DNA from 2 places in the Kandleria sp. genome. Region 2 is predicted to be linked to the other one. Evidence: a T-box and tRNA genes for the amino acid it is inferred to sense, from the RefSeq annotation. Region 2 holds a T-box; the other holds one or more tRNA genes.
The links. A T-box is a leader RNA that pairs with one kind of tRNA and senses whether it is charged. The one in region 2 lies ahead of ileS (isoleucine--tRNA ligase), so its partner is inferred to be a tRNA-Ile.

Region 1 (7,360 bases), on a different contig from region 2:
ACAAAGTAGTCTCTAGGAATACTTGTCATAAGAATCTGATGTGTCTTAGGGTTAACTGTAATGATCATATTAACATCAGCACGTGATTTTACAGTGATATCGTGGCGTACCCCGTTGACTTCCCCATCAACCCCACAGATATACATTGTAAATGGTGTCTTAGTAACATCAATCTTTGATGATTCATCATCATCTGTCACTGTATATGACCAGATTTTCTTAGTTGCACTATCCCAAGTTGGTTCTGCTTTTTCTAATGAAGAGATATAATCTTCATTGACAAGAACCGCATGGATTTTATTTTGAATAAGGCTGTTAGCCATTTTTGATAGTTTTTTGTATTTGATTTGTTTATAGTTGACTTCCTCATTGAGTTTAGTTGAAGCAGTCATAAATGATTCAGGTGTAATTGTAGGTACACTTCCCACAATCATATCTTTTAAATCTTTTACTTTATTGATGTTAGATTTCTTTAACACATAAACTGAATAAGTTGTCTGTTTAAGAACACCATTCGTGATTTTACTGATGGTGCTTCCTCCCTTACTTGCCACTGATGAACCAAAGCATAAACAAAGTGAAAGTATCAATGAAATGATTTTCCCAATCATTGTTTTCACTGATGATTCAGCAGCGTGTCTGCCAATCTTTTTTGATGGTTTCATCAAGAAGAACATCGCAACAGCCAATACCACTTCCCCTGCAATCAAGGCTGCTAAGTATTTAGTAGGAATCATTCCCGATTGAATTACAAAATATGTGAATGCACCAGATGCCGCAATCTGCAAGATAAGCAGTGGAATCCAGTTAGTCAATTTTTTCATTAAATTTCCCATAAAGGAACATCCTTTCTTTATAAATCAAACAATATTATACACCACAACAGTGTACTTTCAAGCTTTTTCCAAATCACATTTATAAAAAAGAGAACCTATTACAGGTCACTGAATAGGTCCTCATTATATACTCCGTTGTTATACAATTGCTTAAAACTATTTACAACAGTTTCTTTATCTTCCTTGTATGTAACACCGAACCACTTATCCTTTGTTTCCAGAACTTCTACAGTTACTTTATTATCTCTTAATAATTCTCCAATGTAGACTGGAATCAGATATTCTCCTTTTAGCGGGTCTTCCAATGCATTAAAGAAAGACTTAAATCCTTCTTCTAATAGATCCATAAACGCTGGAGTAAGCCCCCACATATTCATTGAGACATGTGAATTAACATCAATATCTGCACCGTGTGAAGAGGCACCTGTTTTAGTCTTAATGATGTCATGTGTTTCCACAACATCCTTAAGTTTTCCATTTTCTACCTGGCAGATTCCTCTTGTAACACCACCATTATCACTTAATGTGTTCTTAAGAATAAATCCTGCCATACAATATTCATTTTCCTTGTGATCAGAAATCAAGAAATCATGAATCTTCACAAATGCTTCTTTACCATAATAATCATCAGCGTTGATAACCACAAAAGGACAATCAATCAAATCCTTGCATGCCAGTACTGCCTGACCAGTACCCCATGGCTTACTGCGTCCTTCCGGACAGCTGATGCCTTCTGGCAAGGCGTCTAGCGCCTGGAAGGCATAGCGAGTAGTAACGCCATGATTTTTGCAGATATTTTCAATTCGATTGCCGATTGCTTCTTTGAATGCTTCTTCAATATCTTTTCTGATAATGAAGATGACATCATTAAATCCTGCTTCAATCGCATCATGGATTGAAAAATCCATGATAATTTCATTATGAGCACCAACAGGTTCTAGCTGCTTGATGCCGCCACCAAATCGTGAACCGATCCCGGCAGCCATTATTACTAAAGACGTTTTCATAATCATTCCCTTTCGCTAAAGTGTTACACATATTTTAACATAGATTTAACGAAAATGAAAACCTTTACATACCAATTAGAGACACATATCCATATTTCAAACTATTCTTCAATGTTTTTTTCTTCGATGCATTCTTCCCATTCCTCATCAAAGACATCATCCGCGTCACGAGGTGTCAAGAATTCTACCGAAATAGCGACAACGACAATACGACTGTGCTTCTTGCCATCTTTACTTGTATAAAAATCCTGCTTAAGATAGCCTACAATCCCAATCTTGTCTCCTTTTTGACAGTATTTCCCCATATTCACCGCAATACGATTCCATACTACCACTGGAATAAAGGACGTCTGCTGATAATGGTGGACAGCTACATTCAATGAAAGAACATGTCCTTCATTCTTTAGTTCTTTTACTTCAAAATCATTGGCAATATAACCAATTAGTTCTACCGAATTCATCTCATCACCCTTTCTTGTCATGTATCTCTATTTATCTATACAGACAAAATGATGAAATTACTAAAAAAAGCATCAGCTTTTTTACTGATGCTCATCTGTTTCATTTTCCGTTGGTGGCGTTGGCGTCACAACCGTATCTGAAATATCCGTTACCGTGACATAGCACTGCACTCTTTTCCCATTGACGCTTGCACTAATAATGCATGTTCCTTTACCTACTGCCGTAATCATCCCATCACGACTGACCTTAGCTACATTTTCATCACTAGAAGAATACGTAATGACACTTGTAGACTCCGTATTGGCCTGAAGCTGCTTTGTCTGACCAATCTCCATAGAGATATTTGTCTCTGACAATGTTAAATCTGCTTCCTTGATAGTTACTGGAATCTTCAATTCACTTTGATTGCGATAATCATCAACTGCAGTTGCTAAAACTTCATAAGTCCCCGGTGTATCATATTTAACTTTGGAATCATCAACTCTCATTTCATAATGAGAGTAATCAGATACTTCAATATTGTGATTATAGTTTACACGTTCATTCACAAATAAGGAAATAGGCTTCTTGAGCTTCATGACCGGCCCTTTTGTATCCTTGATCGTTATCTCAAGATCCGCAATAGTCTTACGACATTGATAATGTATCGCATAATTGCCTACACCTAATATCTTCTTGCTTTTAAAGTCAATTGTATCACTTTCATACTTAACTTCATCATCAGAACCAATCTTTGTCACATTAATATAGTCCAACGGTTTAACCTTATCGCCAAGCTCTAAGATCAGATGATTACGTTTCAACTCTAAAGTAGGATAATGGTATTTATGATCTATAAAGTATACCGCGATAATCACAATAACCACAAACATAAGTGCAAAAGCAAGCTTATACACCAATGGCATTCTTTTGATCATCTGATCCATCACCTTTCCTTATCCCTGAAATGACACATCCGATAAACAAGTATCTCTAAAGCTTCTGCCCTTATAGACACTTTCAATTCTTATTGTCACTTTCTTTGTACGATGTGTCTTCGCAAATGAAATCTTCTGTTCTACATTGAAGCTATCATCAAGAGTTACACTTTCACTGCTATCATCAAAAATGAAAGTCACTTCCTTTAAACGATTGTTCTTATAGTAGATTGTTTCATTCTTGCAATAACCATTATAGATTTTTGCAGCCTTGACATCGGTCTTCTCATCAAACTTAAAAGTAATAGACTCACCGATACCATCTCCTCTTACTCCTTCATTCCAAGCAGTAGTAGGATCTCCATCAATCGCATTGCTGGCCTTATAGCTTGAAGAATCATTCAATACCGAAGTTGCCGTTGCACTGCTCACTGTAATATTCTTTACAGTATTAGTTGTATTAGTATTCGTATTTGTAGTCGTACTTGTATCACTTTTAGAAGAGAACTGTGATTTTACAAAGAATACCAATGCGAAAACAACACACACTGCAATAATCGCAATAATGATTCTCTTGAAATCAATCTTCTTCTTAATTTCAAAGCTTTCATAAGGAATCTCTTCTTCCTCTTCTACAATTGGTTCTTTTATAACTGTTGTATCATCATCAAAGGAGAACACATGTCCATAAGGTCTTAAGATTGTATCCTGTTTTACTTCCTTTATTTCTTCAACTGGTGTCTCTTCAATAGGTTCTTCTTCATAGATTTCCTCTTCATCTACAAATTCATCTTCTATTTCTTCATCATCACCATTAAGCTTTGTCACAATCTTATTACGCCAATTGATAAAACGATCCCCTAATGATTCCTCCTCTTCTTCTTTTTTAAGAGGCATCTTTTCTTTAACCTTCTCTTTTAAAGGAACCTTCTTGCTTCTTTTTCCAACTGTTTCAGTAGAATCTTCATCATCAAAACTAAAACGCTGTGCTGGCTTTTCTTCTTCCACCTTAGCCTCTTCCTTTTCCTTCTTGATGCGAGGAGAAAGATCTAAAGGCTGATCACACTGCTCACAAAACTTTAACCAATCGGGATTCTCATACCCACAATGAGGACATTTCATACATTTTTCCTTCCTTTACTTTATTTTCTTATATTCATAATGATAAGTCTCCAGCAATTCCTTATTATTAAAGACTTCCTGCTTCATTTTTAAATTCTTATAAGTATATTTTACTTCATAATCATCGTCTTGTTTAAATGAAACAAGACGATCATCTTTATAATGATAAGACACATGATTAGAACTGCTTGCAAGATGATCATTCTTATAAGTATATGTCACATCATCTTCATCATCTTTCATATTAACAACCTTATCATCTTTCCATCCTATCATAATAGCATCAGATTCACCATGATCATAAAAACGTTCAATACGTGTAAGATGACCAGAATGATCATAACTATACTTATGAGTAAATGAACCTAATTCATCCGTTCCACTAGCCTGGATAATACGATCATTCTTGATTTCATATTGATAAGAGAATACCTCATTTCCAATATGTATCTCAATCTTAGAATATTTCATGATGACATCATGATCCAATAGAACATGGATATCAGCACTATTTAAATCAAAGTCTAATAAATAATGTGAAACAAGTTCTGGTCTTGTATATGATAAATAATACTGTTCAACATCTTGTTTCATTTCTTCTTTAATGACATTCTGATCATAATGAATATCAACTTCATAACGATTTAAAGCATCATCGCTAGTAAGTCCCTCCGGTGTTGCTTCATAGATCATCTTTTTCACATAATAAATATGCGAAACACTCTTTTGAACATTACAGCCCATAATCATTAAAGCTAAAACGAAAAACAAACCCTTCTTCATAAATTCCATCTTCCCACCTCATTAACATATCATATCACAATATATAAAAAAAACGAACCCCGTAGGATTCGTTTACTATTTCAAATGGTGGAGCTTAGCGGGATCGAACCGCTGACCTCCTGCGTGCAAAGCAGGCGCTCTCCCAGCTGAGCTAAAGCCCCATTTTTAAATTATACATGGTGGGCCTGAATGGATTTGAACCATCGACCTCACCCTTATCAGGGGTGCGCTCTAACCAACTGAGCTACAGGCCCATGTATATAAAACAGTCAATCAAAATGGTGGGCCTGAATGGATTTGAACCATCGACCTCACCCTTATCAGGGGTGCGCTCTAACCAACTGAGCTACAGGCCCATCTCGCTGACTGCTCACATATAATAGCATTATGTCATCCAATCGTCAACAAGAAAATACACATTTTTTACTTTTTTTGTAGACAATAAGTCTCTTAAAAAATAAAAGAAAAGATTGTGATTGATAATCACAACCTTTTTTAGTTTGCAAGATCATTTAATGTATCTGCACTTTCATCCATATCTTTATCAGAAATAGTCTTTTCATCTACTTCATCTTTAATATCATTCACTGCTTTTAGATAATCTTCCTTCTTCATAGAAACAAATCCCGTACTATCAATCTTGTAATACTTGTTGCCAACCTGAAGATATCCTGCAGTTTCATAATACTTCACTTTCTCATTACCAAAAGAGATGGACTTCAATCCCTGATCAGTATAAATAAACATATAGCTTTTAATATATTCTCTATATCCATCTTTCTTATTTGTTAAATACAATGCAGGAAGTTCATTAGATGTCACATTCACCAATGATGATCTATAGTTCTCATCCTTATCAAACAATTTAATAAGTTCAGTGTACGCTCCCTTATATAAAGAAGAAGCTCCTGGTTTTACAAACTGATTCCAGCTGTACTTCACATTATCAGGATGCTTTTCTCTAACCTTCTCTAATTCTTCAGCATTAGAATTATTTTCTTTTCCTGATTGTGACACAATATACATTTTTTCTGACTTGAAAGAATAGCCATTCTTATCAAGCTTTCCTACCTGTAGATAAGCAGCCTGATCACCATAATCACCATAGACAGTAATATAGCCATCTTTAGAAATAGTCATTTCACTCAAATCTACTTCATAATCACCAAGCAGTGTCTCATCTGCAATCAGTGTCACTTTACCATTATTAAAGCCATAGATTTCAATTGGCTGAATACCATCCTCTACCTTTTTACCAATAACAAGTTCATTTGTCTTATTATGATCAATATCCACATAAGCATAATAATAATCTATATTAGGTTCAGAAATATAGCCGTTGATAGAATCTGCCACCTTATCATCAAATACCTTTGATGCAGTAATAATTTCAGGATTAGCTTCTGGCTTAGAGGCTTCATTTAACATTGTAACATAAGCTTTCAATACACTCATGTAGCTATCTCCTTCTTTCCCCTTAGCTTTTACTAGCTTTTGAGATAAAGAAGACGCTGAAGTAGAATACTTCTTATTAATTGTCTTTAATCCAGCTGTAATCTCCTGTAATGCCTTCTTCTCTCCAGAAATCTGAGCAGAACGAATAAAGAAAGATACAGAAGCGAATACCAATATAACTACTAACGCAATAATGGCTATAAGACCTTTTTGTTTCAATCTTGTTTTCACAATTACAACTCCTTTTATTTTAGATGTACACTCATCTTAACACATCTACAAGAAAAAACAAAAAAGGATGTGATTACACATCCTCGTAACGATGTTTCCAATACAAAACAAAAGTAGAGACAATCATAATGCCAACATCCACCAGCAACAAATATCCACCGATAGATAAATCATCAATATCATTAAGACATGTGATATAGACAATAAGTCCATTCATGATTGAAAAAGCCAATGACGTAATACGTTTTTTCATATAAACTGCAATCCCTACAAGAACTGCAATCGCCATTGCAAAAAATCCACTCATATTAATGAAGTTGATATGCTCAACGCGACCTAGAACACTATGAGTAAATGTAGGAAGAAAACTAAAGATAATCTGTCCTACAATCGTCAACAAAATAATCAATTGTACATAGTTGATTGACTGCTTACCCACACGAATATTCTTTTCTTCCATTTCCCCTACTAATTCGTTCATATCTTCATTCTGTTTCATCCTAATCACCTTCTTTATATATTTATTATACCAACTAATTATTCATAC
Region 2 (7,360 bases):
CTCTTGATGACGAAGAAGTCTCAAATAACTAAAGTATTAGCTGATTTATGCTAATACTTTCCTTTTTATGTTAGAACATTTCAAGGGAGACGAGGAATTTGTTCGTAAAGTACTAGATTATAAAACACAGGCTGTCGATAAATATAAGATAGTACTGACAAAGTTCCTCGATCCGCATCTTCAGAATGTTGTGAGATCAGTAATTGGTGCTGATGCTGCAGTATATGAAGAAGGTGGATTTATAAACTGTGAAAACAAAAGACTAATTATCTGTCCATCTTTTTATGAGATTGAACCAGATGATTTCAAGATTAAGGTTTTTAGGGTTGAATATCCTGAAAAGTTTGGTGTATTGGAACATAAGGATGTCCTTGGGGCATTGATGAATCTTGGACTTGAAAGAGAATGCATTGGGGATATATGCAAGAACCCATTAGCTTTTAGCTGCGCAAGTGAGAATGCGGAGTATATTAGGCAAAATCTTAAAAAGATAAAAAGATTTACAGTTAATCTTGTAGAAGAAGATTTTTCTATAGCCATAGAAAACACGTTTAGAAAAAAAGAGTTTGTAGTTTCAAGCTTAAGACTCGATAAAATAATAAGTGCATTGTTTCATCTTTCAAGGCAAAAAGCCGCTGATGCCATTAGAGCTGGAGAGGTGAAAGTCAACCACAAAAATATTGAACTTATCGACTATTTATGTAATAATAGCGATATAATCTCGTTTAGAAGACATGGGCGAGTTAAACTTGTTGTTACAGATCGTGTAACAAGACAAAATAATCAAGTTGTAGAAGGATTATTTTATTTGTGAGAGGTGAGAAAAGAGTGGCTTATAGCAAACAATTTAGGGGATATAATATTGATGAAGTCAATGAAGACATTGAAAGCTTAACAACTGAACTTGAAGAAAAAGAACATGAAATCGATGATCTTCATAAACAGATTGAAGCGCTCAAAGAAGAAAATAATAAACTGATTTCACAAAACACTATTACCGAGAAAACAAATGAAGAAATTGCCAGACTTGCCTTGAAAGAGGCTAGTGATCTGATTACTAAAGCAAAGAAAAATGCGAATATGATTCTTAAGGAATCTATGGAATATGTCAGAGGTCTTGATAAAGAAGTGAATGGTTTCAAGGATGATGCCATTGATTTCCGTGCTGAAGTTGTAAACTTAAGCAAAGAATTGATTGATACTATTGACAAATCAGAAATTTTTAGTTTAATTAAGGAAGAAGAAAATACGAAGACAGAGACAGGTCTTGAATAGAGCTTACAGAGAAGCCGTGGTTGGTGAAAACGGTGAAGTGACTATTTTAGACGAATCACTCTTGAGTAGCCTCCTGAGTAGTTAGGGAGAGCCGTTGATCGCGTTAAGATTTTAAGCGCATATCTTTTGATATGAATAAAGGTGGTACCGCGTTAAGAACGTCCTTTTCTAGAAAAGGACTTTTTTATTTATAAGAAGGAGAAGGAAAATGGATTACAAGAACACATTATTAATGCCAAAGACTGACTTTGAAATGCGTGGTAAATTGCCAACTAAAGAACCTAAGTATGTTCAAAGATGGCAAGATACAAACATGTATGAAAAAGTTGTTAAAATGAACGAAGGAAAAGAACACTTTGTGTTCCATGATGGCCCTCCTTATGCAAATGGAAATATGCATGTTGGTCATATGCTTAATAAGATTATTAAGGATATTATCTTAAGACATAAAGGAATGGAAGGATACTATGTTCCTTATATTCCAGGTTGGGATACACATGGTCTTCCAATTGAAAATGCTATTCAGAAATTAGGGGTAGATCGTAAATCTATGTCTACTGCTGCATTTAGAGAAAAATGTTATGAATATGCATTAAAACAGGTAGAAAAGCAGATGGAACAGTGTTACCGTGTTGGTACATTTGCTGACTACAAGCATCCATATTTAACTTTAAATAAAGAATTTGAAGCAAGACAGATCGAAGTATTTGGAAAGATGGCTTTAGATGGATTAATTTTTAAGGGATTAAAGCCAGTTTACTGGTCTCCATCTTCAGAATCAGCTTTAGCTGAAGCAGAAGTTGAATATCATGATGTTAAATCTCCAACTATCTATGTTAAATTTAAAGTTAAAGATTCTAAGGGATTATTAGAAGGAGATGATAACTATTTCGTTATCTGGACAACTACTCCTTGGACAATTCCTGCTAACTTAGCAATCTGCTTAAACCCAGATTATACTTATGCATTAGTTAAGTCTGAAAAAGGTAACTTGATTGTTCTTGAAGAATTAGTAGATAGTCTTTGGGAAACATTCAAGTTAAAAGAAAAAGAAGTACTTAAGACATTTACTGGTAAAGAATTAGAATACATGACATGTGTTCATCCACTTTATCCTGAAAGAGAATCATTGGTTATCAATGGTGATCATGTAACAACTGAATCAGGTACTGGATGTGTTCATACAGCTTCTGGTTTCGGGGAAGACGATTTTAATATTTGTAAGAAATATAATCTTCCAGTTTACGTCAATGTTGATGCACATGGTCGTATGATGGAAGACTGTGGTGAATGGCTTGCTGGTCAGTATGTAGATGATGCCAACAAGACAGTTACTATGAAATTGGATGAATTAGGAATGTTATTAAACTTAACATTCATTACACATAGTTATCCTCATGATTGGAGAACTAAGAAACCTATTATCTTTAGAGCAACTGATCAGTGGTTCTGCTCAATTGATAAAATTAGAGATAAGTTATTAGATGAAATCGACAACAAGGTTGAATGGTTAAATGAATGGGGTCAGGTAAGAATCCATAACATGATCAGAGATCGTCAGGACTGGTGTATTTCTAGACAGAGAACTTGGGGTGTACCAATTCCTATCTTCTATTGTGAAGATGGTACGCCAATCATGGAAAAAGAAGTCTTTGATCATATCTCAGAATTATTCAGAGAATATGGTTCAAACGTTTGGTTTGAAAGAGATGAAAAAGACTTATTACCTGAAGGTTACACAAATGAACATTCTCCAAATGGTATCTTCAAGAAAGAAAAAGATATCATGGATGTATGGTTCGATTCAGGATCATCACATACAGGTGTGTTAATTGAAAGAGGATTAGGATATCCAGCTGATCTTTATTTTGAAGGATCTGACCAGTATAGAGGCTGGTTCAACTCTTCATTAATTGTTGGAACAGCTGCTCATGGACAGGCTCCATATAAGACAGTTCTTTCTCATGGTTTCGTATTAGATGGCAAGGGAAATAAGATGTCTAAATCTTTAGGTAACACAGTTGATCCAGTTAAGGTTGTTAACCAATATGGTGCAGATATCCTTAGATTATGGGCTGCATCAGTAGATTATCAGTCAGATGTACGTATCTCTAAAGAAATCATGAAAGGTATCTCTGATAACTATAGAAAAATCAGAAATACAATGCGTTTCTTATTAGGTAACTTAAATGACTTCACATCAGCTGATGTTGTAGCTATTAAGGATCTAGAAGAAGTAGATCAGTTCATGCTTGCTAAATTAAATGAATTGATGAAAGACTACAAAGTTGCAATGGATCATTACAACTTTGCAGATGCTGTACAGTCTATCACAAACTACTTCACTAACTTATTAAGTTCTTATTACATGGACTTCACTAAAGATGTGCTTTACTGTAATAAGTTCAATGATACAAGAAGAAGACAGATTCAGACTGTTCTTTATCATCATGCTAAGACAATGATGAAATTAATTTCACCAATCCTTGTCTTTACTGCAGAAGAACTTCATGATCATTGGAACTGTGATGATCACAAGGAAGAATCTATCTTCCTAGAAGCAGCACCTACTTTATTTGAAGTAGAAAACGAAGAAGCAATCGTAGAAAAATTCACTCGTTTCTTAGCTCTTAGAGATGATGTAATGAAAGCATTAGAAACATTAAGAGCTGATAAGATTATCAAGTCTAACATGGAAGCTAAAGTGACAATTGCTCTTAAAGATGAATATAAGGAGCTAGTATCTTTACAGGATTCTATGAAACAGTTCTTCATCGTTGCTCGTGTTGTATTGACTGCAGATACTGAAGGCTTAGATGAATATGAAACTTCATTTGTTAAAGCTGAAAAATTTGCTGGTACACAGTGTCCAAGATGCTGGAACTACTATGAAGAAGATGAATTAGTAGATGGATTGTGTCCACGTTGTGCTGAAGCAATGAAATAATGTTGAAAGCAGCTATTCTTTATGAATGGCTGCTTTTTATGTTATATTAAATAAAATAAACAATCTATTAAGATAGGGATGGTAATACGATGAAACAATATATTGTTGATACATTTACAAATAAACCTTTTTCAGGAAATCCTGCAGCCGTCTGTGTGATGGAGTGCTGGCCTGATGAAGTGTTTATGAAGAAATTGGCCATGGAAAATAATCTTTCAGAGACAGCTTTTATTGTGAGGGAATCAGAGGGGTATCATCTTAGATGGTTTACACCAGAAACAGAAGTTGAGCTTTGTGGCCATGCCACATTGGCATCTTCTTTTGTGATCTTAAATTATTATGAGAAAGAAAGCAGTGAAGTACGTTCTAATACTTTGAGTGGTGAACTGATTGTTCATCGTAAGGGTGATCTTTATGAAATGGATTTTCCTACCTATGAGTTGAAGAGTATCCCAGTGAGTGATGAGATGGAAGCTGCTTTTGGAGTTAGACCGATTAAGGCCGTACTTGGACTTGACCTGGTTTGTGTATTTGAAAATGAAGATATCATAAGAACCATGAAACCTGATTTCCAATTGCTTATGAAACTTGAAGGGAGAATTCAGAATGTGACAGCTGCTGGACGCGAGGTCGATTGTGTATCGAGAAGTTTTGCACCTAAACTCGGGATAGCTGAAGATCCGGTCTGTGGGTCGGCACATTGCCAGATTGCAGATTATTGGGCAAGACAATTGGACAAGAAGGAAATTGATGCTTATCAGGCTTCAAAGCGTGGGGGATTTCTTCACTGCGAACTGCTTGGCAATGGCAGAATAGCGATCAGCGGAGAAGCGTGTGTTGTGGCTGTATCTGAAATTTTGGCAAAGATGTAGGGTATTTTAATTATATACAAAAAAGTAGATTACCATTTAAGTATGGAGATAATTACTATTTTATGATATAGTAATTTTTAGGGTGTTAAGCCACTTTTTTATTAATAAAAGGGGAACAAAAAAGAGAATCACATTTAAGGAGATAGGGAACATGAAATATAAATTTATTGGGCTATTCACATCGTTGCTGATGGTGATGGGATGTATCATTCCTGTAAATGCCAAAGTGAATGTGAATACAAATAATCTGTATTCTGAATATGCGTATGTTTATGATAATACGGGCGATAAGGTGCTCTATGATCATAAGGGAGAGGAGCGTATGTTTCCAGCATCAATGACAAAGGTACTTACAGTCTATTCTGCTTGTAAGCGAATAAAAGATATCAATGAGTCAGTCACAATTGATCAGGAAGATGTAGCTCATGTCTATGAGCAGGATGCTTCTAGTGCTGGCTTTGTCGCTGGAGAAAAACTGACATATAAGGATCTGTTATATGGTGCGCTATATCCATCAGGAGCGGATGCATGCTGGGCGCTTGGAAGATTGATTGCTGGTTCTGAAAAGAATTTTGTCAAACTGATGAATCAGGATGCTAAGGCACTTGGCATGAAGGATTCTCATTTTGTTACTTCTACAGGGTTGCATGATGATAAGCATTATACAACATGTAAAGATATTTCTGTGCTTTTGAAAGCAGCACTTCAAAATAAGATCTTCAGAAGTATCTTTACAGGAGATAATTACTATACGACAACAGATAAGCGTATTCGTATGATGAATACGTTGACACGTACAAGAGTCAAGGCTCACGCTGCTGCGCGATCTGAACTTTTAGGAGCTAAGAGCGGTTATACAAGCATTGCTGGACATTGTCTTGTGTCATTGGCTAAGGTTAATGGTCATGAGATCATCACAACTACTGCTAAGGCGTTCTCTACAAAATTTGGAGTTGCCCGTTTCTCTGCAGGTTGCGCTGTTCTTGATCATAATGTACTCGTTGGCAATGTGAAAGATCAGACTAAGAATGTCAAGATCATGAAAAAGAATGAACTTGTTAATACAATAAAAATCCGTTTTGGTGAAATCACATCATATAAGATTAAGACAAGTCGTGATGTAAGTCTGTTATTGGATAAGAATTTTGCTGGTGCGGTTAAGGTTTCCTTTAAAGGAAAGAATGTATTACAGGCACCAGTCAATAAGGGCGATGTTCTTGGCAAGATCATTGTTTCTTCTGATGGGCAGACATTATATAGTGAAACAGTAAAAGCTGATCGTACTATTCTCTTTGATTATAAGACATTATTCATTTATGTCCTCAAACGTGTACTTGTCGTCTTGGCTATACTTATTGTACTTGCGATATTATTAAGAATAAGAAAACATAAAAGAAAGAAAAGATATCAAAAATATAGAGAGAGGAGAAAAGGAGCGTAGTTGATACTACCTCCTTTTATAGAAATTATGGAATTATTACGTAATGGACAGATTCTATTGTGTATCGTGTTGGCATTTATTATGCTTACGTATGAACTTATAAAAAGAAAGATCCCCAAGATTTATATCTATCCACTGTTCTTATTTGATAGCATACTGACATGTGCAAGTGTATATGTATTCTTATCCTTCTTTTCAAAACAGTTTATGGCTAGTGCCTTCATCTTATCGGGAGTTGTTCTTTTAGCAGGTTTTATAGGATTTATTTATGCAATCATGAAGAAGAAAAAGAATCCTTATCTGCTTTTATCATGGAGTATATTGTTATTTATTGAATTAGCAGGACTTTCTTATGTACCTATGTCCATCTATTCGTTATCATTGCTTCGTCTTGCAGGGGTAATGATTGCTAGTTATGGGTATTATGCTTATTTCAAGTCTGAAGAATGTGATGTTCGTCAATTGTTAATTCTTACAATCATATATGCATTAGTCTATTTATTAATGCTTTATCTATAGAAAAGTCCCTAAAGGGGACTTTTCATTTACCCTCGTTTCAAAATGTCTTATAATGATATTATTGAAGGAGGAAAACTTATGTGGTTTGAAGAAACAGTGTTTTATCAGATGTATACTTTAAATATGGTGGGAGCACCTTCATCTAATGATGGATTAGAAGAGGGAGAACATCGTATCTTAAAGCTCAATACTTTCGCCCCTTATCTTGAAAAGCTTGGTATCAAGGGTGTCTATCTTAATCCACTTTGTTCAAGTGATCGACATGGATATGATACTCGTGATTATAAATTGTTGGATGAACGTCTT

Region 1: it has a tRNA-Ile gene. The T-box ahead of ileS (isoleucine--tRNA ligase) is inferred to sense a tRNA for this amino acid. The anticodon was not compared.

The regions. Positions count from the first base shown of each region.
Region 1 is NZ_JAGBIX010000005.1:94,348-101,707, reverse strand. Features, by position in the region: gene J6L95_RS01170 (LCP family protein) at 1-836, opposite strand, end outside; gene J6L95_RS01165 (nucleotidyltransferase family protein) at 935-1,843, opposite strand; gene J6L95_RS01160 (single-stranded DNA-binding protein) at 1,945-2,304, opposite strand; gene J6L95_RS01155 (Ig-like domain-containing protein) at 2,386-3,222, opposite strand; gene J6L95_RS01150 (NADase-type glycan-binding domain-containing protein) at 3,241-4,344, opposite strand; gene J6L95_RS01145 (hypothetical protein) at 4,360-5,136, opposite strand; tRNA gene J6L95_RS01140 (tRNA-Ala) at 5,213-5,288, opposite strand; tRNA gene J6L95_RS01135 (tRNA-Ile) at 5,305-5,381, opposite strand; tRNA gene J6L95_RS01130 (tRNA-Ile) at 5,407-5,483, opposite strand; gene J6L95_RS01125 (hypothetical protein) at 5,623-6,813, opposite strand; gene J6L95_RS01120 (hypothetical protein) at 6,887-7,312, opposite strand.
Region 2 is NZ_JAGBIX010000040.1:12,251-19,610, reverse strand. Features, by position in the region: gene J6L95_RS04755 (cell division protein SepF) at 1-32, shown strand, start outside; gene J6L95_RS04750 (YlmH family RNA-binding protein) at 68-814, shown strand; gene J6L95_RS04745 (DivIVA domain-containing protein) at 829-1,275, shown strand; T-box leader at 1,243-1,444, shown strand; gene ileS (isoleucine--tRNA ligase) at 1,484-4,222, shown strand; gene J6L95_RS04735 (PhzF family phenazine biosynthesis protein) at 4,312-5,094, shown strand; gene J6L95_RS04730 (D-alanyl-D-alanine carboxypeptidase family protein) at 5,246-6,535, shown strand; gene J6L95_RS04725 (hypothetical protein) at 6,563-7,054, shown strand; gene J6L95_RS04720 (alpha-amylase family glycosyl hydrolase) at 7,133-7,360, shown strand, end outside.